3 regions of the Plantactinospora sp. BB1 genome follow, and region 2 is predicted to be linked to each of the others. Evidence: predicted binding sites of a transcription regulator. Region 2 holds the regulator's gene; each other region holds the start of a gene.
What was found. Region 2 encodes HrcA, which represses chaperone genes, less so after heat shock. Its sites were predicted from a motif close to GGTTNGCACNCTCNNNNNGAGNGTGCNAACC; they were not measured.
Positions count from the first base shown of each region.

Region 1: groL (chaperonin GroEL) is a predicted target of HrcA. The motif match lies at 4,547-4,577, and genes of this name have one in related genera.
Region 3: C6W10_RS09220 (FmdB family zinc ribbon protein) is a predicted target of HrcA. The motif match lies at 7,917-7,947, and genes of this name have one in related genera.

Region 1 covers NZ_CP028159.1:1,918,585-1,928,094, reverse strand. Annotated here, with positions in the region: gene C6W10_RS08180 (S8 family serine peptidase) at 1-1,235, shown strand, start outside; gene C6W10_RS08175 (GNAT family N-acetyltransferase) at 1,306-2,271, shown strand; gene C6W10_RS08170 (hypothetical protein) at 2,380-2,622, shown strand; gene groL (chaperonin GroEL) at 2,674-4,296, opposite strand; gene C6W10_RS08160 (cold-shock protein) at 5,344-5,547, opposite strand; gene C6W10_RS08155 (GNAT family N-acetyltransferase) at 6,055-6,501, shown strand; gene paaN (phenylacetic acid degradation protein PaaN) at 6,624-8,297, opposite strand; gene C6W10_RS08145 (GNAT family N-acetyltransferase) at 8,361-9,377, opposite strand.
Region 2 covers NZ_CP028159.1:7,992,678-8,002,187, forward strand. Annotated here, with positions in the region: gene C6W10_RS35100 (glycoside hydrolase family 3 C-terminal domain-containing protein) at 1-181, shown strand, start outside; gene C6W10_RS35105 (16S rRNA (uracil(1498)-N(3))-methyltransferase) at 260-1,003, opposite strand; gene dnaJ (molecular chaperone DnaJ) at 1,089-2,225, opposite strand; gene hrcA (heat-inducible transcriptional repressor HrcA) at 2,292-3,314, opposite strand; gene C6W10_RS35120 (DUF4870 domain-containing protein) at 3,595-4,353, shown strand; gene hemW (radical SAM family heme chaperone HemW) at 4,432-5,655, opposite strand; gene C6W10_RS35130 (enoyl-CoA hydratase-related protein) at 5,673-6,458, shown strand; gene C6W10_RS35135 (hypothetical protein) at 6,547-7,407, shown strand; gene C6W10_RS35140 (phytanoyl-CoA dioxygenase family protein) at 7,676-8,578, shown strand; gene C6W10_RS35145 (hypothetical protein) at 8,957-9,510, opposite strand, start outside.
Region 3 covers NZ_CP028159.1:2,128,217-2,137,726, forward strand. Annotated here, with positions in the region: gene C6W10_RS09165 (PH domain-containing protein) at 1-66, shown strand, start outside; gene C6W10_RS09170 (SigE family RNA polymerase sigma factor) at 244-954, shown strand; gene C6W10_RS09175 (hypothetical protein) at 960-2,126, shown strand; gene C6W10_RS09180 (PHP domain-containing protein) at 2,137-3,036, shown strand; gene C6W10_RS09185 (MarC family protein) at 3,077-3,691, shown strand; gene C6W10_RS09190 (RecB family exonuclease) at 3,824-4,765, shown strand; gene C6W10_RS09195 (Fur family transcriptional regulator) at 4,885-5,310, opposite strand; gene C6W10_RS09200 (DUF2231 domain-containing protein) at 5,522-6,007, shown strand; gene C6W10_RS09205 (hypothetical protein) at 6,039-6,377, opposite strand; gene C6W10_RS09210 (hypothetical protein) at 6,471-6,656, shown strand; gene C6W10_RS38450 (flagellar biosynthesis protein FlgA) at 6,705-7,304, opposite strand; gene C6W10_RS09220 (FmdB family zinc ribbon protein) at 7,501-7,893, opposite strand; gene C6W10_RS09225 (5-formyltetrahydrofolate cyclo-ligase) at 8,045-8,659, opposite strand; gene C6W10_RS38455 (diguanylate cyclase) at 8,761-9,510, shown strand, end outside.

The DNA.
Region 1 (9,510 bases), 2.3 Mb from region 2:
AGGCCCGGGGCCGGGAGGTGTACCGGAGACTCGTCGAGACCGCCGAACGGTCCCAGGCGGACCTGCGCCGGGAACTGGACCGGCTGCACCTGGAGCACACCCCGTACTACCTGGTCAACGGCGTCGAGGTGCAGGGCGGCGCGGCGGTACGGGCCTGGCTGGCCCGGCGCGGAGACGTCGACCGGGTACTGGTCAGCCAGCGGTTGCGCCCGCTGCCGGCCGGCGGGTCACCGAGGCGTGGCGACGAGCCGGCGCCGGCCGTACCGAGCTGGAACCTCGGCCTGATCGGCGCGGACCGGGTCTGGTCGCAGCTCGGCGTGGACGGCTCGGGCATCGTGGTGGGTGGTTCGGACTCCGGCGTGGACGGCCGGCACCCGGCGCTCTCCGCCGGCTTCCGGGGCGGCGACGACTCCTGGCACGACCCGTGGAACGACTCCCGCTCCCCCACCGACCTGGGCGGCCACGGCACGCACACCCTGGCCACCGCCGTCGGCGACGAGCGGGTCGGGGTGGCGCCCGGAGCGCAGTGGGTCGGCTGCGTAAACCTGGACCGGAACCTGGGCAACCCGGCGCGCTACCTCGACTGTCTCCAGTTCATGCTGGCGCCGTTCCCGCCCGGTGCCGACCCGTTCACCCAGGGGCGCCCGGATCGGGCACCCCAGGTGCTCAGCAACTCGTGGGGCTGCCCCGAGATCGAGGGCTGCGCCCCGGAGACGCTCCAGCCGGCCACCTCGGCGCTGGCGGCGGCCGGGATCTTCTTCGTCGCCGCCGCCGGCAACACCGGTTCGTTCTGCGGATCGGTCGACGACCCGCCCGCCCCGTACCCGGACGTCTTCACCGTCGGTGCCGTGGACCGGCAGCGCCGGATCACCTCCTTCTCCAGCCGTGGCCCGGCACCGGGCGGGGTACCCAAACCGGACCTGGTCGCGCCCGGCGCCGACGTGCTCTCGGCGCTGCCCGGCGGCGGGTACGGCGTGCTCAGCGGCACCTCGATGGCGGCGCCGCACCTGGCCGGGGTGGTCGCGTTGATGTGGTCGGCCAACCCGGCGCTGGTCGGCGACCTGGAGACGACCCGACGGATCCTGCTCGACACCGCCGGACCGGCCGACCCGACCGACCCGTCGGGGCTGAGCACCGACATGTGCGGCTCGGAACGGAACGTCACCGGCGCCGGCCTGGTCGACGCGTTCGCGGCGGTCGGGGCCGCCCGGGAACTCGGCCGGTCCGGCCGGTAGCCGGCGTCCGGGGCGTGCCCGCCGAGCCGGGCCGCGTCGGTTCGGGCGGGCTCGGTTAGGGTCTGCGGCTGTGAGCGTCGAGCCGTCCTTCACCGAGTTGACCGACGACCAGCTACCCGCCGTGGTGGAACTCTGCCGGGTGGCGCTGGACCTGCCGGAGGACTCGGCCGAGGCGGCCGAGATCGTGGCCCGGCTCCGGGACGACTCCGCGCTGCCGGGCGCCGCCGGGCCACGCCGGACCGTCGGGGTCGCCGCGTGGCAGCAGGGCCGGCTCGCCGGGGTCGCGCTCGGCTCGATGGCCGACCGGGGTCCGGATCCGACCGCCGGCCACCTCGACCTGGTCGCCGTGCGCCCGGACCGGCGACGGCAGGGCATCGGCCGGGCCCTGGTGACGCGGCTGGAGCAGGCGCTCGACGGGCTCGGCGCGACCCGGGTACGCGTCGCCGGCAACCCGCCGCACTACGTCTGGCCCGGCATCGACGTCCGGTACACCCCGGCGATCTGCACCGTGCTGGCCCTCGGCTACGCCCCGGAGGGCACCGCCTGGAACATGACCGCCGACCTCTCCACCGAGTCCTCTCCGGCGCTGCGTTCCACCGAGGCGGCCGAGCGACGGCTGGCGGAGCAGGGCGTCACGGTACGCCGGGCCGAGCCGGCCGACCTGGAGCTGCTGACCGGGTTCGCCCGGTCGACCTTCGGTGGCAGTTGGGACGTCGAACTGCTGCACTCGGTCGGTCGGCAGGGCGCCGGCTGCCACCTCGCGGTCCGTACGCCGGCCGGGGGCGGGGCGCCGGAGTTGCTCGGCTTCGCCGCGTACGGCTCGTCCCGGCCGAGCTGGTTCGGGCCGATGGGTACGGCGCCGGCCGCCCAGGGCCTGGGGATCGGCGGCGTACTGCTGCGCCGGTGCCTGCGCGACCAGCGGGCGGCCGGGCACCTGCGGGCCGAGATCGGCTGGGTCGGCCCGGTGCCGTTCTACGCGGGCAGCGCCGGGGCGCGGATCGAGCGGGTCTTCTTCCTCTACGCCAAGCAGCTCTGACGGCCGGCTGTCGGGCGGGCGGTCCCGGCAGCGGTTCACATCGATACCGCGCCATTTGCCCGTGTGACCGGCCCGGGCCTCCTACCGTTTCCGGTGGAGGAGGAAGTCATGGCAGAAGACGACGAACCGGTCGACGATCTCTCGGTCGCCTGGGCCCCGACGGCGGACCTCTCCACGCCCGGTCCGCCGGCCCGGTTCGACTACGGGGACGCCGACCAGCGGGCGGAAATGGCCGGGGCCGAGGGCATCCCGCCCGAGGAGGTAGTGGCACCGGTGGACGCGCCGATCTCCGTCCGGGAACCGTTCAGCCAGGCGGAGAAGCGACGCAACCAGCGGCGGATGCCGACATGACGAAGGGGCGGACCGCTGACGCGGCCCGCCCCCACGACGTGGAGCCTGGACTCAGAAGTCCATGTCCCCGCCGCCCGGCGCGGCCGGGGCAGCCGGGGTCTTCTCCGGCTTGTCCGCCACCACAGCCTCGGTGGTCAGGAACAGGGCCGCGATCGACGACGCGTTCTGCAGCGCCGAACGGGTCACCTTGGCCGGGTCGATGATGCCGGCCTGGAGCAGGTCGACGTACTCACCGTTGGCCGCGTTGAGGCCGTGCCCGGCGTCCAGGTTGCGAACCTTCTCGACCACGACGCCGCCCTCGAGGCCGGCGTTGACGGCGATCTGCCGCAGCGGGGCGTCCAGCGCGATCTTGACGATCTGCGCGCCGGTCGCCTCGTCGCCGGCCAGGTCCAGCTTGTCGAAGGCGGTCTTGCCGGCCTGGACCAGCGCGACACCACCACCGGGGACGATGCCCTCCTCGACGGCGGCCTTCGCGTTGCGCACCGCGTCCTCGATGCGGTGCTTGCGCTCCTTCAGCTCGACCTCGGTGGCCGCGCCGACCTTGATCACCGCAACACCGCCGGCCAGCTTGGCCAGGCGCTCCTGCAGCTTCTCGCGGTCGTAGTCGGAGTCGCTCTTCTCGATCTCGGCGCGGATCTGGTTGACCCGACCGTTGATCTGGTCGGCGTCGCCGGCACCGTCGACGATGGTGGTCTCGTCCTTGGTCACCACGACCTTGCGGGCCCGGCCCAGCATGTCGAGGCCGACGGCGTCCAGCTTGAGGCCGACCTCCTCGCTGATCGGCTGCCCGCCGGTCAGGATGGCGATGTCGCCCAGCATGGCCTTGCGGCGGTCACCGAAGCCCGGCGCCTTGACGGCGACGGACTTGAAGGTGCCCCGGACCTTGTTGACCACCAGGGTCGCCAGGGCCTCGCCCTCGACGTCCTCGGCGATGATGGCCAGCGGCTTACCCGACTGCATGACCTTCTCGAGGATCGGCAGCAGGTCCTTGACCGTCGAGATCTTGCTGTTGACGATCAGGATGTACGGGTCGTCGAGCACGGCCTCCATCCGGTCGGGGTCGGTCATGAAGTACCCCGAGATGTAGCCCTTGTCGAAGCGCATGCCCTCGGTCAGCTCAAGCTCGAGCCCGAAGGTGTTGCTCTCCTCGACGGTGATGACGCCTTCCTTGCCGACCTTGTCCATCGCCTCGGCGATGATCTCGCCGACGCTGGTGTCACCGGCGGAGATGGAGGCGGTGGAGGCGATCTGCTCCTTGGTCTCGACGTCCTTGGCGAGCTTGCTCAGCTCCTCCGAGACGTTCGCGACGGCGGCCTCGATGCCCCGCTTCAGGGCCATCGGGTTGGCACCGGCCGCGACGTTGCGCAGGCCCTCACGGACCAGCGCCTGGGCGAGGACGGTCGCCGTCGTCGTGCCGTCACCGGCGACGTCGTCGGTCTTCTTGGCGACCTCCTTGACCAGCTCCGCACCGATCTTCTCGTACGGGTCCTCGAGCTCGATCTCCTTGGCGATGCTCACACCATCGTTGGTGATGGTGGGGGCGCCCCACTTCTTCTCGAGCACGACGTTGCGGCCCTTCGGGCCCAGCGTCACCTTTACGGCGTCGGCGAGGGTGTTCATGCCCCGCTCAAGGCCGCGGCGCGCCTCCTCGTCGAACGCGATCATCTTGGCCATACGGCGTTGTCCTCCTGGACACTCACGGCCGCCGGAGCCTTGCCGACCCCGACCTGCCGCCTGATTACGCACCTTCGGACGTCACTACGGCACTGGCGGACGGGGCTCGCCGGCACCCGCAGGGGTGCCCGCCGTGCTCCGTCGCGCTGTGCGACAGTGACGTCCGCCGGCCGGGCCGGACAGCCCGCGACGACCGGCCATGTGCCGCGCACCCGCTCCCGGGCCCGCGACCGTGGCCCTACCGCCCCGACCTTGGCACTCACGGTGTGCGAGTGCCAAACACTTGTTTAGCACTCTCCCCTGCCGAGTGCAAGCGAGTGAGCGGGTCGGACCGAGCCGTGGTACCGGTCCGGGCGCGGCCGGAGTACGGCGGGCGGCCGGTACCCGAACCGGAGCGGAACGGCAGCCGAACCAGCGATGTCGGGCTCGGCCCGTGCTCGACGGGCGGGACGTCGACCGGTTCCGGCATCAGGTGGCCGCCACCGGGAGCAGCCGACGAATCCGGGCGGTCCCGCCCCGCCGGCCGGCACGGCCCGATCAGCCGCTACCCCTTCCCCGGCAACAGACCCGCGCCAGCCCGCCGTCCACCGGCACCGAATTGCGCGGTTCTCGCAATCGGGAAAAGTCCCGCAGGGCGCGGTCGAGTCGCCCCGATCGGGACACCGTCGCGTTCCGGACCGCGGACCCGGGACCGGTTCCCGACCGCACACCGCCGGGGTGACGATTCGTCTCGGCAACCCCGGAAGATCCTCCGGGAGAAAGCGACGGAGGGCGCGACCGGGCGCCACACATGGGCACCCGGAGCCGGGTGACCGGCCCGGCTACTCGACCGTCGGCACCCCGATCCGATCGGCACCCGAAAAGGCCGAACACGCACGGGTACTCGACACGGGGACCCGCCGGGCCGCAGACCGCGATCACCGATAGCGGCGTCGAACGGTGGGGGTCCGGAACGGGCCGGAAACGGTCCCGGCCACGGCGGGGCGGCGACCGGGTGGTGCGGAACGGGGACGAACCCGAGGAGCGGCGGGCCGACGGCCCGGCAGCTCAGGCGATGACCCGGACCTTTTCCGCCTGCGGGCCCTTCTGACCCTGGGCGATCTCGAACTCGACGCGCTGACCGTCGTCAAGCGCCTTGTAGCCGTCCATCTCGATCGCGGAGAAGTGGACGAAGACGTCCTGCCCACCATCGACCGCGATGAAGCCGTAGCCCTTTTCGCTGTTGAACCACTTCACGGTGCCCTGCGCCACGGTGCACTTCCTTACTTCGGTCGCGTCGGAGCTGCCCGAGCTCCGGCGACGCCGTATGCCTGCCGGGGCCGCCGAGTCGCTTTCCCCGAATGGATCATGCAATTGAACGGGATCCAACGAATCGAGCGGCCGAACCCGCACCGTACACCAAGGTCGGGTGGCAGCGCACTAGGCCAAAACGGTCACCGGGCGGGCAACCGGACGGTCGTTTTCCCGTCTCTCAGCCATTGGCGACCATCGCTGCCCAGGTCAACCCGCCCGCACCGAACCCGGCGGCGGCCCCGTCACCCGCCGAAACTGCTCCCCGTACGGCGTGCGACGATGGCCGGCGTGCCGGCTTCCATCCCGCAGACCACCACCGGGCCGCGCTCCGAGCACCCCACCGACCGCCCCGGGACGACCGCGCCGGACCGGGCCGCCCGGACGACCGATTACGGTCTCCGGCCAGCCGTCGAGGTCCCACCGGTCCGCCGGGTACGCCCCGGTGACGCCGCCCGGGTCCGGGCGATCCGCCTGGAGATGCTCGCGGACTCGCCACTGGCCTTCCTGGAGACGCTCGCCGACGCGGCGGCCCGGCCGCACTCCGAGTACGCGGCCCGGATCGCCGGGATGTCAACCGGGCACCGGACGGCGGCCTTCGTCGCCGAGGTCGACGGTCGGGTCGTCGGGCACGCCGGTGGGCAGGCCGCACCCGGCCAGCCGGGCCTCACCGTGGTCTTCGCCGTCTACCTCAGCCCGGCCTGGCGGGGCAGCGGCCTGCTGGCCGCCCTGGTCGAGGCGGTGGCCGACTGGTCGAGGGCGGCCGGCCGGCCGGAGCTGCTGCTGGAGGTGGTCGTCGGCAACGACCGGGCGGTACGGGCGTACCAGCGGCTGGGCTTCGTCGACACGGGGGTACGGGTGCCGCACCCGACCATCCCGACGCTGCGCGAACTACAGATGCGCCGAACCGCCTGACGGCGCGAGCCACCAACCCGCCTGACGGCACGAGCCACCAAACCGCCTGACGGCGCAACCGAGCGGACCGCCTGACGGCGGAGGGGGCCCACCGGGACGGCGGGAACCCCTCCGCGCACCGGTCAGCTGTGCCGGCGGGCCTGCACCACCCGGAACCGGTTGGCGACGTAGGCGCCGTCGGTCAACGCGGCGTTCGCCGCCGGGTTGGCGCCACTGCCGTGGAAGTCCGAGAAGGCCGCCGACTGGTTGACGAAGACGCCACCGGTGAGGTTGCAGGAGAGGTGCACCCCGGTCTCGATCGCCGCGGTCTCGGCCGCGTCCAGCACGGCGGAGTCGGTGGAGTAGACCGAGGCGGTCAGCGCGCCCCGCTCGCCGACGGTCTGCCGCAGGATCGCCAGGCTGTGCGGGGTGGAGTCGGTGGCGATCACGAACGAGATCGGCCCGAACCACTCCCGCCCGTACGTGCCGGCGTCGTCGGCGCCGAGCTTCGCGATCAGCGGCGTACGCACCACCGCACCCGGATAGTTGGGGTGCGCGACCGGGCGGGACGGCAACACCGGCTCGCCGATCCCGGCGACCTCGTCGAGCCGGGCCAGTACCCCGTCGTTGACGATGGCCCCGGTCAGCTCGACGGCCCGGGCCGGGTCGCCGGTGAGCTTGCCGACCACCCCGGCGATGCCGGCGGCGACCTCGTCGACGCTCTTGTGCCCCTGGTCGGTCTCGATCCCGTCCCGGGGCACCAGGATGTTCTGCGGGGTGGTGCACATCTGTCCGCTGTAGAGGACCAGCGAGAAGCCGATGTTGCGGCACATCCCGGCGAAGTCGTCGGTCGAGTCGACCACGATCGCGTTGACGCCGGCCTTCTCGGTGTAGACGGCCGCCTGCCGGGCGTTCGCCTCCAGCCAGTCGCCGTACTCGGTGGAGCCGGTGAAGTCGACGATCCGCACCTCGGGGCGGAGCGCCAGGGTGGAGGCGAGCTTCTCGCCCGGTGCCTCGGGGGCGAGCAGGATCAGGTTCGGGTCGAAGCCCGCCTCGGCGAGCACCTCGCGGGCGTACCGGACGGTGATGGCGAGCGGCAGCACGGCCCGGGGGTGCGGCTTGACCACCACCGGGTTGCCGGTGACGAGCGAGGCGAAGAGTCCCGGGTAGGTGTTCCAGGTCGGGAAGGTGTTGCAGCCGATCGCCAGCGCCACCCCGCGCGGCACCACGTGGAAGTTCTTCGTCATCCGCAGCGGGTCGCCCTTGCCGGCCGGCTTCTCCCAGGCCGCCGTCGCCGGGTGCCGGGTCATCTCCCGGTACGCGTAGGCGAGCGCTTCGAGGGCCCGGTCCAGCGCGTGCGCGCCACCGGCCTGGAACGCCATCACGAACGCCTGCCCGGTGGTCGCGTGCACCGCGTTGGCCAGTTCGAAGACGTGGGCGTGCAACCGGGCGAGGATCTCCAGGCAGACGCCGACCCGGGTCTGCGGCCCGGCGTCCCGCCAGGTCGGCAGCGCGGTCGCGGCGGCGGCGAGCAGCACCTCGGCGTCGGCGTGCGGGTAGCTCACCCCGAGGTCGATGCCGAACGGGCTCGCCTCGGTGGCCACCCAGTCGCCGGTGCCGGGCTGGTCGAGCGGGAACTTGCCGCCCAGGTACGCCCGGAACGCCGCCTCGCCCTCGGCGGCGGCGGTCTCGCCGTAGACCCGGGGGCTGGGCGACTCGGGGTAGGCGGACCAGTAGGAGCGCTCGGTGATCGCGGTCAGCGCCCGTTCCAGGGTGTCGGCGTGCCGGGCGAAGAAGGGGTGCGGGGTCTCCGTCATCCCGCCATCATGCCGCACCGGCCCGGCCGGTCCCAGCCTGCGCACCCGGGCGGGCGCCGCTGGTCAGAGGGTTGCCTGCCAGGTGTTGAGCCCGGCCACCGCGCGGAAGCCCAGCGCCTCGTTGATCGAGATCATGTAGTCGTTCGACGCCGCGTTGTAGGTGTCGATGACCCGCAGCGCCGGCTCGTGCGCGCGGATGTGTCGCAGGTTGTCGACCTTGATCACGGTGCCGAGGCGGTGCCCCCGGTGCGCCGGCTCGACCAGGGTGATCTGCTGGAAGGCGTGCCAGTCGCAGCTGGTGTTCATGCCGATCCCGGTCCAGGCCACCAGCCGGCCGGTGGCGTCGTGTCGGGCGCCGCTGTTGTACCAGTACTGGCCGCGCTCCTGGTGCGCCTCCTCCATCTCGCGCAGCCGGCCCACGTCCGGCCGGGCCGCCTCCCAGGTCAGGTCGCCGAGCGGCGCGTCGCTGATCAGGCGGCTGTCGAGGTAGGCGACGTCCTCGGCGTACTCGTCGGGGGTGGCGCCCCGCCAGCGCACGATCGAGTAGCCCTCGGCCCGGGCCAGTCCCTCGGTCAGCAGCCGGTCGAGTTCGGCCTCGTCGAGCGTGCTCAGGTCGAGCCGGCGGCGTACGTCGGCCAGCGCCGGTTTGGCCCCCATCGCGGCGGCGAAGGCGTCGCCCGGCGTCGTCGGCGCGGCGTCGGGGCTCATGTTCGCCACCTCGGCGATGATCCGCTTGCGCCCCTCCTGGCGGACCAGCCGCACCGCGTGGTTGTAGAGCGCCCGGCCGACGCCCCGGCGGCGGTACTCCGGATGGACGGCGAGCACCAGCTCGGCGTTCTCCAGGTTCTCCCGCTGCGGCAGCGAGACGCCCAGGTAGCCGACGGCCACCCCGTCGAGATAACCGAGCGCGTGCCGGCCGTCGCTACCCGGCCACGGGCGCCGCAGCCCGGCGAAGAAGCGCTGCCGGGACAGCGTCGGCACGTCGGGCTGGTCGACCGTGCGCGCGGCGGACTCGATCTCGTACGCCCGCTCGGTGGCGGCCACGTCGGCGACATCCAGTGGGGTGACCACGATATCCATGCTCTGGAGAGTGCCGCTTGCACGAACCGGGCGCGACCGAATATCGGGGAACCGTCACCCGGGTCGGTGGATTCGCGTTGAGCCCGACGGGCGGCGACGACGTCGGCCGGACCGGGCGGGAGAGTTTGGTCGG
Region 2 (9,510 bases):
GGCCGGCTTCGCCGCTGCCGAGGCGGCTCCCGGAGCGGCGGCGACGGTCCGGGTGCCCCTGCCGGCCCGGATCTTCCAGGTCTGGGAGCGGGACGGTTGGCAGACCCGCCCCGGCCGTTACCGGGTCGAGGCGGCGCACAGCATCGCCGACATACGCCAGTCCACAACCCTCGACCGCTGACCCACCCCTTCCCGCAAGATTCTTGTAGATCTGTGGTTCGGAGCTGACCGCAGATCTACAAGAATCTTGAACTGCGGGTCACCATCGGCCGAGGCGGGTGGAGAGGACGGCGAGGGCGGCGACCCCGGCGGTCGAGGTACGCAGCACCTCCGGGCCGAGCCGGACCGGTACGGCACCCGCCGAGGTGAGCGTCGCCAACTCGGCCGGCGACACGCCTCCCTCGGGACCGACCACCAGCACGATGTCGCCGGAGGGCGGCAGGTCGGCGGTGCCGAGCCGCGCCCGCGCCTCCTCGTGCAGCACGAAACCGGCCGCCGCCTCGGCGACCCGCCGGGCCACCGCCCGGGTCGACTCGTCCGGCGCCTGCGCCGAGCCGGCGACCGTCGGCAGCCAGGCGCGGCGGGCCTGCTTGGCCGCCTCACGGGCGGTCGCCGCCCAGCGGTCCCGGGCCCGGGCGCCCCGGTCGCCGCGCCACTGCGCCACCGAACGCTCCGCCGCCCAGGGCACGATCTCGTCCACCCCGACCTCGGTCATCGCCTGCACGGCCAGCTCGGCCCGGTCGCCCTTGGCGATGCCCTGCACCACCACCAGCCTCGGGTCGGGCGGGTCGACGTACCGCCGGGAGGTGACCGCGGCGGTCAGGGTGCCCCGGCCGACGGCGGTGACCACGGCGGTCAGGGTGCCGCCGCGTCCGTCGGCGAGCAGCAGTTCCTCGCCGGTACGCAGCCGCTGCACGGTCGCCGCGTGGTGCCCCTCCGGACCGTCCAGCGTGACGGAGTCGTCCGGCGGCAACGACTCGACCAGGAACAGCGGCGCGCTCACGGCGAGCAGGTTAGCGGGTCGTCCGGCCGGCACGGCTCGCCGGCCGGACGACGCGCCAATCAGGCGTGGCCGTCAGGCGTGGCCGTCAGGCGTGGCCGTTGAAGGCGTCGCGCATCCGGGAGAAGAAGCCGCCCTGCTTGGTCAGCTCGGCGACCTCCTCGCCCCGGGTCTTGGCGAACTCGCGCAGCATCCGCTCCTGCTCGGCGTCGAGCTTGGTCGGGGTACGCACGTCGAGGTGCACGTAGAGGTCGCCCCGGCCGGTACCGCGCAGGTGTGGCACTCCCCGGGCCCGCAGCCGCAGCGTCGAGCCCGGCTGGGTGCCCGGCTTGACGTCGACCGGCTCCTCGCTGTCCAGCGTCTTGATGGTCAGCCGGGTACCGAGTGCGGCGGCGGTCATCGGCACGGTGACCCGGCAGTGCAGGTCGTCGCCCTTGCGGGAGTAGACGTCGTGCGGCCGCTCGTGGATCTCGACGTAGAGGTCGCCGGCAGTACCGCCGCCGGGGCCGACCTCGCCCTGCTGGGCCAGCCGGATCCGCATGCCGTCCTCGACCCCGGCCGGGATCTTGACGGTCAGCGAGCGACGGGTACGCACCCGGCCGTCCCCGGCGCAGGTCGGGCAGGGGTGCGGGATGACCGTGCCGTACCCCTGGCAGACGGTGCACGGCCGGGACGAGACGACCTGGCCGAGGAAGGTGCGCTGGACCGACTGCACCTCGCCCCGCCCGCCGCACGCCTCGCAGGTGGCCAGGTGGGTGCCGGGCGCCGTGCCGGCCCCCGTGCAGGTGGTGCAGAGCACGGCGGTGTCCACCGCGATCGGCGCCTCGACCCCGAAGGCCGTCTCGTGCAGGTCGAGTTCGAGCCGCAGGATGGCGTCGGCACCCGGCCGGGTACGCGGACGCGGCCCCCGGGAGCCACCCGCCGCGCCGAAGAAGGCGTCCATGATGTCCTGGAAGCCGACGAACGGCCCGCCGGCACCGCCCGGGCCGGCACCGGGGCCGCCACCGGGAGCCAGCGGGTCGCCACCGAGGTCGACGATCTGCCGCTTCTGGTCGTCCGAGAGGACTTCGTACGCGGCGTTGATGTCCTTGAACTTCTCGTGTGCCTCCGGATCCGGATTAACGTCCGGGTGGTACTGCCGCGCCAACTTGCGGTAGGCGCGCTTGATGTCGTCGTCGGAGGCGTCCCGGCTGACGCCGAGAATCCCGTAGTAGTCCTTGGCCACTGCGTTCCGTGTCCTCATGTCTGTCTCGCGTTACCGTCCGCCGGTCGTCAGGGGTGAGCTTGGTGGTCAGTTCTGCGCCAGCACGTCGCCGACGTAGCGTGCCACGGCCCGCACCGTGGCGATGGTGCCCGGGTAGTCCATCCGAGTGGGCCCCAACACGCCGAGTCCGCCGACGATGGTCGTACCCGGACCGTATCCGGTGCTGACCACCGAGGTGGCCCGCAGGTTGTCGATCTCGTTCTCGTCGCCGATGCGCACCTGGAGGGTGTTCGGCTCCACCTCGCCGATCAGCTTGAGCAGAACGACCTCCTCCTCGAGCGCCTCGAGAATCGGTCGCAGTGAACCCTGGAAGTCGAGCAGTCCGCCCCGGGTCAGGTTGGCGGTGCCGGCCATCACGATCCGCTCCTCGTGCCGCTCGACCAGGGTCTCCAGCAGCACCGTGGCGAGCGTGGTCATCGCCGGGCGGAGCCCCGGAGGCACCTCCTCGACCAGCGCCTGGACCAGCGGCGGGGTGTCGGCCAGCTTCTTGCCGACGAGCCGCTCGTTGACCAGCCGGCGCAGGTCCGTCACGTCGTCGGCGGTGATCGGGATGGGCAGCTCGACCAGCCGCTGCTCCACCCGACCGGTGTCGGCGATCATGACCAGCATCAGCCGGGTGGTGGAGATCGGCACCAGTTCCAGGTGCCGGACGGCGGAGCGGGCCAGGCTCGGGTACTGCACCACGGCCACCTGCCGGGTGAGCTGGGCGAGCAGCCGGACCGTACGGTGCACCACGTCGTCGAGGTCCACCGCGCCGACCATGAAACGCTCGATCGCCCGGCGCTCGGCCGGGGTGAGCGGCTTGACCCGGGAGAGCCGGTCCACGAAGAGCCGGTAACCACGGTCGGTGGGCACCCGGCCGGCGCTGGTGTGCGGCTGCCGGATGTAGCCCTCCTCCTCCAGCACGGCCATGTCGTTGCGGACGGTGGCCGGGGAGACCCCGAGTTGGTGCCGCTCGACCAGGGCCTTGCTGCCGACCGGCTCCTGGGTGGCGACGTAGTCCTCCACGATCGCGCGCAGCACGTCGAGCTTGCGGTCGTCGAGACCCATCCTCACCTCCCTGCGACGTCCCGGCCCCGGCTGGGCGAAACGACCGGGGCGACCACGACGGTCGGGCCAGGTCCGCCCTGGCACTCGACTGTAGCGAGTGCCAGTCTACGACCAAGGCGTACCCGGCGCGATGATCGTTTGGAGGGGATATCCGAACCTGGACAACAGGCTTGCCAGCACACCCTACCCCGGTGGACCTAGCAGGTACGGTCGGCCATTGTCCAGATTCGATTCGGGGGGCGGCTGGCGCTGGTTGATCGGGAGTCCTACCGTGACCTCCATGACTGAACCGCCTCGCCCTCCCGGAGAATACGGCGGTCCGCCCCAGGACCCGACCACCCCGATGAATCCGGGCCAATACCCGACACCAGGCGAGGGGTACCCCCCGCCCGCCGCACCGCAGTACGGTGCGCCCGGCACGCCCCCGCCGACCTCGGGCGGCGGGACGTACCCGACCTCGGGCGCGGGGACGTACCCGACCTCCGGTGGCGGGACGTACCCGACGTCAGGTGGCGGGACCTATCCGACCTCCGGTGGCGGTTATCCCCCGCCCGGCGGCGGCTACCCGCCGGCCGGCGGTTACCCACCTCCCGGTGGCGGCTACCCGCCCCCCGGCGGTCAGCCCCCGGGTGGGTACCCGGGCGCCGGCTACCCGCCGCCGGGTGGCTACCCGCCGCCGGGCAACCCGTACGGCGCCCCGGCACCGTCCGGCTACGCCAACAGCGACGAGAAGACCTGGGCCCTGATCGCGCACTTCGGCGGCATCGTGGTCGGCTTCATCGCCTCGCTGGTCGCGCTGCTCGCCAAGGGCAACGAGTCGCCGACCGTACGCGCACACGCGGTCGAGGCGCTCAACTTCCAGATCACCTGGGGCATCATCTCGATCGTCTCGCTGATCGTCGGGACCTGCACCATCGTGCTGTTCTTCCTGCCGTTGATCGCCTGGGTGATCGTGCTGATCTTCTCGGTCATCGCCGGCATGAAGGCCAACGAGGGCGTGCTGTACCGGTACCCGATGACCATCCGCATGATCAAGTAACGCCCGAACCGTCTCCGCGACGGCCCGCGCCGGCTCCGGCGCGGGCCATCGCGCCATCCGGGGTCGAAACGGGTCGGATCAGGGCAGCAGGTCCCGGACCACCGCGTCGGCCAGCAGCCGGCCGCGCAGGGTGAGCACGGCCCGCCCCGCGTCGTACGCCGCCCCGTCCAGCAGACCGGTCCGGCAGGCTCCGGCCGCAGCCGCCCGACCGGCGTCGTCGAGGACCGACAGCGGCAGCCCGGCGGCGAGCCGGAGCCCGAGCAGCACCTCCTCCGTCCGCCGCTCCTCGGCCGAGAGCACCTCCCGGGCCTGCCCCGGGGAGTGCCCCGCCGCCAGCCGGGCCGCGTAACTCGACGGGTGCTTGACGTTCCACCAGCGGACCCCGCCGACGTGGCTGTGCGCGCCGGGGCCGAGGCCCCACCAGTCGCCGCCGGTCCAGTAGAGCAGGTTGTGCCGGCAGGCCGCGGCCGGCGTACGGGCCCAGTTGGAGACCTCGTACCAGGAGAAACCCGCCGCCGAGAGCGCCGCCTCGGCGGCCAGGTAGCGGTCCGCCGCCACGTCGTCGTCCGGGTACGCCAGCTCGCCGCGCCGCATCCGGGCGGCCAGCCGGGTGCCGTCCTCGACGATCAGGGCGTACGCGCTGACGTGGTCGACCCCGGCGGCCAGCACCGCCCGAAGCGACGCCGCGAAGTCCTCGGCCCGCTCCCCCGGCGTTCCGTAGATCAGGTCCAGGTTGACGTGGTCGAAGCCGACCTCCCGGGCCTCCTGCGCGGCCTCGGTGGCCCGGCCGGCGGTGTGCCGGCGGTCGAGGATCGCCAGCACCGGCGGGGCGGCCGACTGCATGCCCAGGGAGATCCGGGTGTAGCCCGCCGCCCGGAGCGCCTTGAGCGACTCCCGGGTCACCGACTCCGGGTTCGCCTCCGTGCTGACCTCGGCGTCGGCGGCAAGTCCCCAGGTCCGGTCGATGCCGTCCAGGATCCGGGCCAGGTCGTCCGGGGGCAGCAGGGTGGGGGTACCGCCGCCGACGAAGACCGTGTCGACCCGGGCCGGCGGCCGATCGGCCAGCACCCGGTCGGCCAGGCGCAGTTCGGCGAGTACCTGGTCGGCGTAGCCGTCCCGGCCCGCCGAACCGCCGAGTTCGGTCGCGGTGTACGTGTTGAAGTCGCAGTAGCCGCAGCGGCTGGCGCAGAACGGCACGTGGACGTAGACGCCGAAGCCGCGGTCACCCACCGTGGCCAGGGCGGCGGCGGGCAGCGCCCCGTCGACGGGTACGGGCTCGCCCGCTGGGAGCACTCCAGGCATGGGACTAGTGTGCCGGCATGACCTCAGCCCCTGATCCGCTCGTCCGGGTGTCTACCACGCACGGAGTGACAACTCTCACCCTGGACAGCCCGCGCAACCGCAACGCGCTCTCCAGCGCCCTGCTCGGTCAACTGCTCGACGCGCTGGGCGCGGCGGCGGCCGACGACGACGTCCGGGTGGTGGTGCTCTCGCACACCGGGCCGGTCTTCAGCTCGGGTGCGGACCTGAAGGAGACGGCGGCGGCGTACCGCGAGGGCACGGTGCCGGTGGCGATGCTGGGTGACGTGCTCGCGGCGATCTGGGAGTGCCCGAAGCCGGTGGTGGCTCGGATCGGCGGGCCGGCCCGGGCCGGTGGCCTCGGCCTGATCGCGGCGGCCGACGTGGCGATCTGCGCCCAGGAGGCCACCTTCGCGTTCACCGAGGTACGGCTCGGGGTGATCCCGGCGGTGATCTCGGCGACCGTACTGCCCCGGTTGCAGCCACGGGCCGCCGCCGAGCTGTATCTGACCGGGGACACCTTCGACGGCCGTCGGGCGGCCGAGATCGGGTTGGTCACCACGGTCACCTCGGCCGAGGCGCTGGACGAGACGGTCGCCTCGTACTGCCTGGCGCTGGTCCGGGGTGCCCCCGGCGCGCTGGCCGGGGCGAAGGAGCTGCTCCGGCGCGGCTCGACGGAGAGCTTCCGGGCCGAGCTGGCGCGGCTGCGCGACCTCTCGGTGCGGTACTTCCACTCGGAGGAGGGGCGCGAGGGTGTTGCGGCGTTCGGGGAGAAACGGCCCGCCCGGTGGGTACCCGGTAGCTGACTCGGGCCCGGCCGGCCGCTGACCCGACCGTGACCCGGTCCGGATTTTGGGCGGTCGAAGTAGGCTGTGTCCGACTATCGGGCAGGGGGTGGCGGTGCGGACTCGGGCCGTGGTGGCGGCGGGCGTGGCGCTCGCGGCGGTTGCCGGATTCGGCGTCTACCTGGGTGCCCGGGAGTTCGGGCACAAGCTGCCGCTACCCAGCGCCGCCCCCGGCTGCGTGGTCGAGGCGGACGGCCGTGTCACGTTGAACGCCGAGCAGATGGCGAACGCGGCCACCATCGCCGCGGTGGGCATCCGGCGCAAGATGCCGGAGCGGGCCGTGGTGGTGGCCCTGGCGACCGCGTTCCAGGAGTCCCGGCTGCGCAACCTGGCCGGCGGCGACCGGGACTCGGTCGGGCTGTTCCAGCAGCGGCCGAGTCAGGGCTGGGGCACGCCGGAGCAGATCCGGGATCCGCGCTACGCCGCGACCAGGTTCTACAACGCGCTGAAGAGGGTCCGGGGCTGGGAGCAGATGGAGGTCACGGTCGCGGCCCAGCGGGTGCAGCGGTCGGCCTTCCCCAACGCGTACCAGCAGTGGGCGGACGAGTCCGAGGTGCTGACCCGGGCCCTGCTCGGCAACGCCACCGGCGCGGTGGCCTGCACGGTGGGCCGGGAGCCGGCGATGCGCGGGAACGCGGCGGCGGTGGCGTTGACCGCCGGGCTGAAGCTCGACTGGGGCCGGCTGGAGACCTCGGTACCAGCCGAGTTGACCGGTCTGGCCGTACCGACGACGGATCCGCAGGTGGGCTGGCGTTACGCGCACTGGCTGGTGTCGCACGCCGACGACCACGGGGTGAAGACGGTGCGCTTCGGCGACCTCCAGTGGACGGCGGACGGCGGCACCTGGGCGCCGGTCAAGGGCGTACCGCCGACACCGCACCAGGTGGTCGCCGAGGTCTTCACCGACTGAGCCGCCTTCGCGGACTGATCCGCCGGCGATTCTGTTGCTTCCCGGAACGATCACTAACTGGCAGTGATTGCACAAACGGTCAGATCGCCACAGACTCCCCCATTTTTCGACCGTTTCGTTGCCGTGTGTCAAAGGCTCGCTGCCCTGCGTACCCCCGGATGGCCGCCGCCGATCCGACGGCCGAGCGCCGGGCTGCGGGTCTTGCGGAGGGAGTTACGATCGGCAGCCTGTGCTCAGAAAGAGTTTCACCCTATGGGGAGGGGACGCGGTGTTCGACTACGGCGGCCGCACTGGCTACGAGCCGATCAGTGACACGGATCGCAAGGAGTTCCACGAGCAGGGCTTCCTGTTGCTCCGCAACGTCCTGACCGAGGACCACCGCGCGGCCCTGGAGGCGGCGGTCGACCGGGTCTACGCCGAGGAGAAGGCGAAGGGCAACACCACCAAGGACGGCACCCTGCACCTGCTCGGCTTCCTGGAGCGGGACGAGCTCTTCGGCGAGCTGCTCACCCACCCGATCTCCTTCCCCTACATGTGGGGCCTCGCGGGCTGGAACATCTACACCCACCACAACCACCTGGACGTCACCCCGCCGGCCCTGGAGCCGGAGAAGCCGTACTGGGGCTGGCACCAGGACGGTTACCGGCAGAACTCGGACCCGGAGACGATGGATCCGAACCTGCCCCGGCCGATGTTCTCGCTCAAGGTCGCGTACGTGCTCTCCGACCTCTCCGAGAAGGGCCGGGGTGCCACCAAGGTCATCCCGGGCAGCCACCTGTGGAACTCGCTGCCGCGTCCGGCCGACCTGACGGTGCAGAACCCGGACCCGGAGGGGACCGTGGAGATCACGGCCAACCCCGGCGACGCCTTCATCTTCGACCGGCGGCAGTGGCACTCCCGGTCCACCAACCTCTCCAACATCACCCGGAAGATGCTCTTCGTGGGCTACACCTACCGGTGGATCCGCCCGTTGGACGAGCTGCACCCGGACAAGAACGGGCAGTGGTACCAGAACCGGACCCCGGTGCAGCGCCAGCTGCTCGGCGAGGGTACGCACACCGCCAACTACTGGGGCATCAACTGGAACGGGTACGTCGACGACGAGATCCCGCTGCGCAAGGAGCTGAAGGAGCGCGGTCTGCTCGACCGCAGCATCCCCTGGCTGCGCTGAGCTTCCGGGCCGAGGGTGGTGGCTGTGCCGATTCCGTCGGGGCCGGCGCAGTCACCACCGCTTTGTTTCCGGAGATCGGGCCGGACCCCGACCGGTCAGCCGGCCGGTGATTTCCGGCCGCCGGTTCCGGAACCCTTTGCGCTGAATGGAACCGGCGCATAACCCTGGGTAATTCACCCGTCGCATTGGCAGTTCTACCGATGCCGTAGGAAGTGGTTCGCGACGAGCCTGCCGCCTCGGCCGGGATGCGGTCGCCGATTCGGGTGGACGGCGACGACCGGTCGGCGCCTATTCTCCCCGCGGAACGCGGACGCCAACGCGACGGAATTGCCGAACCATTCATGTTCAGCCGAGCCGACCGGCACCGTTCGGGTCGCGCTAGGCCAGCCGACCGGACATCCGGTAGACGTCGATGAGAAGGGCCCAGAGCTCGTTATTCAATGGCTGGCCCTCCTCGTTGGTCAGCCGGTGCGCCGGACACTTCATGGTCGGGCTGGTCACCTCGACCCCGTGCGGCGGGACGCTGCCGAACCGGATCCTCTGCTGCCCCTCGGGGCCGACGGCACGGAACTTGTCCGGCCCGATCCGGAAGGCGCCCCGGACGATGTCCGCGACGGTGAACCTCGGATGCTGGATCTCGGTCGGGTCGCCGGTCAACTGCCGCATCCGGGCCATCTCCTGCTGGTCGTGCAGGACGGAGAGGCTGGCCAGCATGGAGGTGCTGCCCCGCAGGGTGCGCTCCAGCGTCTCTCCGGACAGGCCCAGGGTGTCCCGCCCGTAGCTCAGGGCCGACTCCAGGCAGATCAACGCCTCCAGCAGGGCGAGGCTGATGTTGCGCTTGAACTTGTGTCGCAGCGAGGCGGCCAGCTCCTCGGCACCGGCACCCGGACTCGGCACCAGCTGGTCCTCCCAGACGACCGCCTCCCGGTGTG
Region 3 (9,510 bases), 2.5 Mb from region 2:
CCGCAGGCGGTCGAGGCGCGGCTGGGCAAGGAGGCCGAGGAGGCCAAGGCCGACGACGGCGCCTGACGGCCCACCCCGGCACGACCGGGCGGCGGTGTGACGCTGCCGACGCGGTGGGCGACACCGGTGCGCAAAACGGCGGTTCCCTGCCCGAACATCGAACTGAATCGCACCTTTCCGCCGTAGACCTGCGGGTCGGGCTTGTGGCAGCCTTCGGATTGGCACAGGCGGGGGGAGGCGGGAGTGGCGCCGAAGCACTCGGTGGACGAGGAGTTCCGCGAATTCGTCGCGGCCCGATCGGCTGCCCTGCTGCGTACGGCCTACCTGCTCGCCGGGGACTGGGCCACCGCCGAGGACCTGTTGCAGACCGCGTTGACCAAGACGTACCTGGCCTGGAAGCGGCTCGGCGAGATCGAGGCGGTCGAGCCGTACGCCCGGCGGGTCCTGATCAACACGGCGACCAGCTGGTGGCGGCGGCGCTGGCACGGCGAGCGCCCCACCGAGGTGCTACCCGAGCGGCCCGCCCCGGACCAGATCGAGGAGCAGCTCGAACGCGACCGGCTGTGGCGGCACGTCCGCACCCTGCCGGTCCGGCAGCGGGCCGTCCTGGTGCTCCGGTTCTACGAGGATCTCTCCGAAGCGCAGACGGCCGCGCTGCTCGACATCTCACCGGGCACGGTGAAGAGCCAGACCTCCCGGGCCCTCTCCACACTCCGCCGCCGGCTCGGCGCCGAGGCCGACAGCCGGGTGCCGCAGGGCGAGGAGGCGCTGACCCCGGTACCCCTCCGAGCGGCCGACGGCGACGGCGGCCGGTTCGAGCCCGCGCAGCAGTCGTTCGGCCAACGTCCGGCCCTCCCGCCGGAGCTGCCGAGACCGCGTCAGGCCGGAGCCCGGCGGCCGGCCGCCCTCTCGGTGCCGGCCCCGCCCGGTCCGGCGGTCGGAGCGGAAGCGTGACGCCGATGCTGGAAGATTCGCTGCGCGACATGTTCGCCACCCGGGTCGACACACCGCCGGTGGCCGACGACCCGGCCGGCAGGGTGATCCAACGGGGTCGGCTCGCCCGCCGACGCCGCGCCGTCAGCTCGCTGGCGGCGGTGGCGGCCGCGCTGGTCCTGGTCACCGCCGGTGCCGCCTCGCTCGGCGGCGGATGGCTGCTCGAACGGCCGTCCAACGGACCCGCCGCCGGCTTCGAGGTGGACTCGCTGGCCGAGGTCACGGTCGGGCCGGTGCAGCCGCCGACCCCCGGCCGGGAAACCGGGGTAGGACTCGACATCCGCAGCGGCGACCAGCTCTGGACCACCGACGGCCGGCGGCTGAGCCTGGCCGGCGTCGGCGAGGTGACCCGGGTCTACCGGGTGCCGGGCGGCTGGGTGTACGCCGGGGCCCGGCAGGTCAGGTTCCTCCGGCCAGACGGCACCTCGGTGGCGCTCAGCGGCGAGGACGACCGGTGGGCGCTGAGCGCCGACGGCGACCGGCTGGCCTTCCAACTCGACACCACCCTGTACCTCGCCCGGGTCGGCCCGACCGGGCTGGCCCTGATGGACCACGTCGAGGTGCCCGCCGGCACCTGGCCGGTGGCGGTCACCGCCGACCGGGTGGTGGTCTCCGACGGCTCCCGGGGCTACGGCTTCGTCGACCTGGCCCACCCGGCCCGGCAACCGACCCGCAACGCGGACGTGACGGCGATCTACGGGGTACGCGCCGACGGTGTCGTCGGGCTGGTCCGGGAGGAGAGCGGGAACCGGCGCTGCCTGGCCAGGCTCGCCTCGACCGGCGGGAAACTGCAACCGGTGCGCAGTGGCGGTTGCGGGCTCGGCCTGCGCGCCGAGGCCCCCGACGGCGGCCTCGCCCCGGGCGGCCGATGGCTCGCCGAGCGGCGCGGCGCCGAGGTCGCGCTGATCGACATCGACCGGGTACTGAACGGCGGCGACACCGTCGTCGCCTGCCCGGCCGCCGGTGACGTGCCGCCGGTCTGGGCCGACGACCGGACGGTGGTGACCGGGGACGAGAGGCAGGTCGTACGCTGCCGCACCGACGGCACCGAGGAGATCGTGCCGCTGCCCGACGGAGTCTCGGAGAAGTGGCAGCTCGTGCCGAGGCTGACCGCCCCGGCCGACGGCCGGTAGCCTCGGCCCGGTGACGTCCCGCCAGTCCGAGACGCCCGACCACGCAGGCCGGGTCCGGATCGACCTGCACGCCCACTCGACCGCCAGCGACGGCACCTGCACGCCAGAGGAACTCGTCCGGGCCGCCCGGGCCACCGGGCTCGACGTACTGGCCATCACCGACCACGACACCACCGGAGGCTGGGAGCGGGCCGCCGCCGCTCGGCCGCCGGGACTCACCCTGGTCCGAGGCGCGGAACTCTCCTGCCGCTGGTACGGCACCGAGCCGTCGATCCCGCTGCACCTGCTCGGCTACCTCTTCGACCCGGAGTCGCCGGAGCTGGTGGCCGAGCTGACCCGGGTACGCGCCGCCCGCGAGGTACGCGGCGAACGCATCGTCGAACTGCTCCGGGCCGACGGCATCGACGTCGACTGGGCGGAGATCCGGGACGCCGCCGGGGGTGGCACGGTGGGCCGGCCGCACATCGCACAGGCGCTGATCCGGGCCGGCCTGGTGGCGACCACCGCCGAGGCGTTCGCCCCGCACTGGCTCGGCGAGCGCTACCGGCTGCCCAAGGACGACATCGACGTGTTCCGGGCGGTCCGGCTGATCCGGCAGGCCGGCGGGGTGCCGGTGATGGCCCACCCGAGGGCGACCAGGCGGGGGCGGATCGTGCCCGACTCGTTGATCGTCGAGTTGGCCGCAGCCGGGCTGGCCGGGCTGGAGGCGGAGCACGAGGACCACTCGCCGGCCGAGCGGGACGCCGTACGGGCCCTCGCCGCCGAGCTGGGACTGCTGGTCACCGGCTCCTCCGACTTCCACGGTGCGCACAAGAGCGTCCGGCTCGGCGCGTACACCACCGAGGTCGAGGCGTACGAGCGGATTCTCGCGGCGAGCAGCGGGGTCGGGGTACTCGCCGACCCGGGCTGACCTCGGCGGATGCGGCTCGGCGTCCGGCTAACGTGATCACGTGAACATGAAGCTGCTCGGCGAGGTCCTGCTGACCCTGCTGGTGATCACGGACCCACCGGGCATGGTGCCGATCTTCCTCGCCCTGACCGGCCAGATGCCGGCCCGGGAACGGGTACGCGCCGCGTGGCAGGCGGTGGCGCTCGCCCTCGGGGTGATCGTCGTGTTCGCGGTAGCCGGGCAGACCCTGCTGGACTATCTGCACATCGACCTGCCGGCGTTGCAGGGCGCCGGTGGCCTGCTGCTGCTGTTGGTCGCGTTGGAACTGCTCACCGGCAAGGCCGACGACCCCGGCCAGCAGAACACCTCGAACATCGCGCTGGTGCCGCTCGGTACGCCCCTGCTGGCCGGTCCCGGCGCGATCGTCGCCACGATGCTCTTCGTACAGCGCGCCGAGGGCACGGCCGACTACCTGGCGATCGGGGTCGGCATCGTCGCGGTGATGGTGGCGGTCTGGCTGATCCTGCGCTTCTCCGGGATCGTGGTCAGGGTGCTCCGGCCGGCCGGGATCGAGGTGCTGACCCGGATCGCCGGCCTGCTGCTCGCCGCGATCGCGGTGCAGTTGATCGCCGACTCCGTCGCCGCCTTCGTCACCGCACACCTGCACGCCTCCTGAGCGTTCCGCGGACTCCGGTCGCCGCCCTCCCGTCCCGCCCTCGGCGGGCGTGCCTCTGCCGACACGTGTCGTCCGGGGGCGGGCGGGTGGCGGATCGACGGGGGTGTCGGACCGGCATGGCAGGATCGGGGCGTGCGAAGGCCATCGTCCGCCGGCAACCGGACCCCTCGACCGCGCGGCGCCCAGCCCGAGCAGTTGGGGTTCGACGGGATGCCCGAGCGCCTCTTCGTCTGCACGCCGAGCAAGCTCGGCACGTACACGGACTGCCCGCGCCGCTACCGCTACTCCTATCTCGACCGGCCGGCGCCGCCCAAGGGGCCGCCGTGGGCGCACAACTCCCTCGGCGCGAGCGTGCACACCGCACTGCGTAACTGGTATGCGCTGCCGCCCGACCGCCGCCGCCCCGAGGCGCTGCCGACGCTGCTCAAGGGCACCTGGGTCCGGGAGGGCTACCGCGACGAGGAGCAGGAGCGGGCGATCTTCCGCCGGGCACTGGAGTGGCTCGAGTCCTACGTGGAGACGCTCGACCCCGCCGACGAGCCGTTGGGGGTGGAGCGGGTGGTGGCGGTCAAGACCGCCGTACTGGCGTTCAACGGTCGCGCCGACCGGATCGACTCGCGCACCGGCCCGGACGGTACGGAGTTGGTGATCGTCGACTACAAGACCGGGCGTACCGGCCTGGACTCCGACGACGCCCGTGGCTCCCAGGCGCTCGCGCTCTACGCCTACGCGGCCGAGCGGGTCTTCCGCAAGCCGTGCCGGCGGGTGGAGCTGCACCACCTGCCGACCCGGACGGTGGCCGGGCACGACCACAGCGAGGAATCGCTCGCCCGGCAACTCGCCCGGGCCGAGGACACCGCCCGGGACATCATCGCCGCCGAGCGGGCGGTCGCCGACGGCACCGACCCGGACGAGGCATTTCCGGTCTCGCCCGGCATCCGGTGCGGCTGGTGCGACTACCGCCGCAGTTGCCCGGCCGGTGCCGACGCCCCCGAGCGCGAGCCCTGGGCGGCGGTGGAACGCGCCCTCGTGCCCGTCGAGCCGGGCGACGGCGGGCACGCCGAGACGGCGTGACGCGCCGACGGGTGCCTCGCCCGCGTTCCGGTTCCCTCCGGCCAATGCCGCCCGTCCGACGGCGGGCGGCGGGCGGCGGGTTGTTCTGGGCGCGGCCGGGTCGCTGGGCGCGGCCGTGATCAGTCGTCGGTGGCCCTGCGCGACTGGCAGCTCGGGCAGAGGCCCCAGTAGGTGACCTCGGCCTCGTCGACCTGGAAGCCGTACGCGGTCACCGGGTCGAGGCAGGGTGCGGAACCGACCGCGCAGTCCACGTCGGCGATCTCGCCGCAGCCCCGGCAGACGACATGGTGGTGGTTGTCGCCGACCCGCGCCTCGTACCGGGCGGGTGACCCGGCCGGCTCGATCCGGCGGGAGAGCCCGGCCCGGGAGAGCGCACCCAGTACGTCGTAGATCGCCTGCGTCGAGACCGAGTCGAGGCGTTGCCGGACCCGCTGGGTGATCTCCTCCACCTCCAGGTGCCCACCGGCGGCCAGCACCTCGAGTACGGCGAGGCGCGGCCGGGTGACCCGAAGGCCCCTCGACCGGAGCAGTTCCTCGCCAGTCATCCCACTATCACAGCACGTCGATGGGGACCCAACAAGGCGGATGCGAGTCGATCGTGGCGCCCGCCACACGTACCCGGTGTCGCACCCGAGGTGGAACCCGGCTGAACCGCCCCGGCTCGATCCCCGTGTACCGGTATAGGTCGCGGATGACGTGATCGAATTTTCGTACCGTCCGTTCGCTCCCGTCGGGAGCGGTAGCAAGGAGGCGTCGGTGTTCAGGGAAGTCATGGGTCTCCCCGCACACGCGTTGCTGGTGCACGCGGCCGTCGTCTTCGTGCCGCTGCTCGCGCTGGTCTCCACCGGGTACGCCGTGCTGCCCCGGTTCCGCAACCGGCTCGACTGGGCGGCGGCGGTGTTGGCGGTGGCCGCGCCGGTCGCCGCCTTCTTCGCGGTGCAGTCCGGTGAGGAACTCCAGGAGGTACTGACCGCCAAGGGCTACGGCCCGGAGATCCTGCAGAAGGTGGTGGAGCACCAGGGGTACGGCGAACTGACCCTCTGGTGGAGTCTCGCCCTCGGCGTGGTGACGCTGGTGCTGCTGGTGGTGACCAGCCCCCGGTTCACCCGGGAGCGGTCCCTGCCGGGGTGGCTCAACCTGCTGCTCGGCGCGATCGTGGTGGTGCTCGCCGCGCTCAACGTCTGGTACGTCTACCTCACCGGGGACACCGGCGCCGAGGCGGTCTGGCAGGGCGTCCTCTAGCGGGGCGTGCTGCGGTCCCGGCCGCCGGTCGTCAGAAGAGGGCCCGGGAGCAGAGCAGGCACATCAGCACCAGTACCACCGCGCCGCCGACCATGCCGACGCCGTAGGTCAGCGTCCGTGCGCTCCCCTCCTCGGCGTCCAGCGCGGCATGGTCCTGGCCCGGCAGTGGCCGTGGCGGCGCCGGCTGTACGTGCAGCGGTGGGCGCCAGCCCGGCGGCGGGGTGATGCTCGGCGGCGGGCCGGGATAGTGGATCTCGGGTACCGGTGGCGGCGCCGGGGACCCTGCCGTGGACTCCGGGGCGTCGGCGGGCGGTCCGGTGGGTCGACGCCAGAAGGCGTCATCGGCGGAGTTCCCGCTCTGCGTCGTCACGCTGTCCGACGCTACCAACCCGAGCCCTCCGCGGCCCCTCGCCCGCGGTCACCGACGGAGCCGTCGACCCGGCGCCCCGGGTACGCTTGCCGGGTGTCCGGGACGGAGCAGCAGCACAGCACGAGCGGCGGGCGGGACGACGAGCGGCCGGTCAGGTCGACCGGTGACCGTCGGGTGCCGCCGGAGCAGTCGGTGGACGACACCGACCGGGGCTGGGGCGAGCGGCCGGACTCCAACGACGAGCGGCTACTCGCCGATCGGCCACCGCACTGGGGCTGACCGCCTGCCCCCTCCGGCACCCGTCGACGGGCTCCGGTCGCGACGCGGCTACGCGCGAACGATGATCGCGAAGCGGGTGGATTCCGGCATCCCGACCGCCCGGTGGGCCTGGTCGGGGCGGAGCGCCAGGTAGATGGCGCTGGCCGCGCCGTCGGTCTGGCCCGGCCCGAGTACGTCGAGTACCAGCACCCGGGTGGCCAGTACGGTCGGCTTCGGGGACCGGCCCGCCTGGTCGCCGCCGGGCGCCGCGAGGAGATCCACCCGGGCTCCCGGCCGGGCCACGGTCAGCGCCGCCGGTTCGGCGAGCCGGATCGGCACCCCCACGGTCCCCTCCGGCACCGGCACCCCGCTCGGCGCTGCCGGCGCACCCGGCGACCCGCTCCCCGCCGGGCTCGCCCCGGCCGGCCCGTCGGACCCCGTGCCGGCGACCGGCGCAGCGGACCGGGACGGACCGACCTCGCCCCCGGTGGGGCCGGCCGACGGCGCGGGACAGGTCGAGGTCGGCTCCCGCAGGTAGAGCGCACCGAGCGCGAGCGTCACCAGGGCGACCACCAGCAGCCAGCGCAGGATTGAGCCGGCGCCGGGGCGTGTCCAGCGGGCCGGGCTCAGCGTGCCGTCCCGACGGGTGGGCGTACGGTCGAGCGCCACGGCGAACCTCCCTCGCCCGGCGACGCCAGCGAGGTCGGCGCCGTCCGGTGCGCAGCAGGCTAGGCGAGGTCGGCCCGGGGAGGCGGCGGAAAACTCACAGCCTGTGGATAACTCGGAGGGCTGTGGATAACTCCTCGGAACGCGACGGCGACGTCGACCCCCGACGAGTCGGGCGAGGGCGGCAGGTCGGCGGCCGTCAGGTCGAGCTGGTCGAGGAGGAGGAGGCCGCCTTCGGCTTGCCGGCGGACCCGCTCGACGCGCCGTTGGCCGAGCCGGAGGCCCCGCCGCTGCCGGACGTGCCGGACGTGCCGCCGCCGGTCGAACCCGAGTCGCCGCCGGAGCCGGTCTTCGCGGAGTCGCTCTTCGACGAGTCGGACTTGCTCGCCGCGGAGCCGCCACCCTCCGAACCGTTGCTCCGGGAGTCGGTCCGATAGAAGCCGGAACCCTTGAAGACGATGCCGACGGAGTTGAAGAGCTTGCGCAGGCGACCCTCGCACGCCGGGCACTCGGTCAACGGCTCGTCGGTGAAGGACTGCACCGCCTCGAGCTGGTGGCCGCACTCGGTGCAGGCGTACTGGTAGGTGGGCACGTTCCCCTCCGGATCTTGCAGCCTGTTGGCACTCGACGTATCCGAGTGCCAATGGTGCGGCATCGTACCCGTTTTCGTCCAGCCGAAGTGTCCAGGCCGACGCCGGGCGGGACTCCGACCGGCCGCCCGGCAACGCGAGCAGCGGGAGCCGTCAACCGGCCCCCACGTGCTCGAACCCGCCGGAAGGGGTGATCACGGCGCGTACCGGACGGTCATGATCCATCGCCGGCACCGAGTCGACCAGTTCGCCGTCGTGCAACAGCGCCACGGTGAGAGCGCCGGGCGCGACCCGGGCCAGGGCGCGGTCGTACGAGCCGCCGCCGCGACCGAGCCGGAGACCGCGCCGGTCGACCGCCACCGCCGGTACGACGACCAGCCCGGCGGAGCCGATCGCACCCGGACCGAGCCGGTCGGTACGGGGCTCCCGCAGCCCCCGACCGGCCGCGACCAGTGAACCCGGTCCGGCGTACGGCGCCCAGTCCAGGTCGAGGTCCGGGCGGAGTACCGGCAGCAGGAGTCGCCCGGCCGGTCCCAGCGCGGCGACCAACTCGTCCGGCAACCCGGCCCCGCCCGGCTCGCTGCCGACCGGAACGTAACCGGTGATCAGGCGTGGTCGTACCCGCTGGACCAGGGCACGCAGCTCGGCCCGGAGGCGCTCGGCGGCGGCCAGCCGGGCCGGAGCCGACAGCGCCCGGCGCCGGGCCAGCACGGTGGTCCGGAGCGCGATCTTGCGCGGACCGACACCTTCATCCGAAAAATCCGGCACGTAACACTCCCGGGGCCAGGCCGGTTAACCAATGCGGTTGGGTCAGCATCGCAGCATCGGGTGCCGAGCTTCCGGGGGGATGAGTGACGCTGCGCGGACGGTTGACCACAGCTTTCCTCGCCGTCGTGCTCGGGCCGGTGCTGCTCGGCGCGCTCTCCGTCGCCGGTACGGTCGCCACGGCAAGCCGCCACCAGGCCGAACACCGGCTCAACCTCGCCGCCGAAGCCGTCCGTACGTCGGTCGGCGCGCTCTGTCGACAGTTGCACGCCACGGCTGGAGCGCTGGCCGTACTCGCCGATCCGACCAGCCGGACCGGCGCGGCGGGCGAGGTGGTGACCCGGGGGCTGGCGGACGCGGTCGTGATCCTCGGTTCGGCCGACACGGTCGAGTTCGTCACTCCGGCGGCACCCGCCCGCCCCTGGGCCTCCTGCGACGGCGCCGCCGGTACCGGCCCGGCACCCCGTGCCCTGGCGGCCCGGGTCGAACTCCGGGACGGCTCGGGAGCGGTGACCGGCGCGGTCTGGACCGCACAGGCCCTCGACGCGGCGTTCGTCCGCCGGCTCGCCAGCGCCAGCGGAACGGCGGTGACCCTGCTGCGCGAGGTGCCCGCGCCGGCCGTGACCTCCCCGGGGCCGTCGCCGTCGGGCTCGGTCCCCGAACCGGATCCCGTCCCCGAACCGGATCCCGTGCCCGAACCGGACCCCGTTCCCGAACCGGGGCTCGCGTTTCCGGTGCCCGGACCCGTCGGCAGTGCCGCGCCGCACACCGTCTCCTCGTCGGTCTCCTCGTCGGCCGGTTCGTCGGCCGGTTCGTCCGCCGGAACCGCGGCGCCCGGCGGCGCAGTTCCGGAC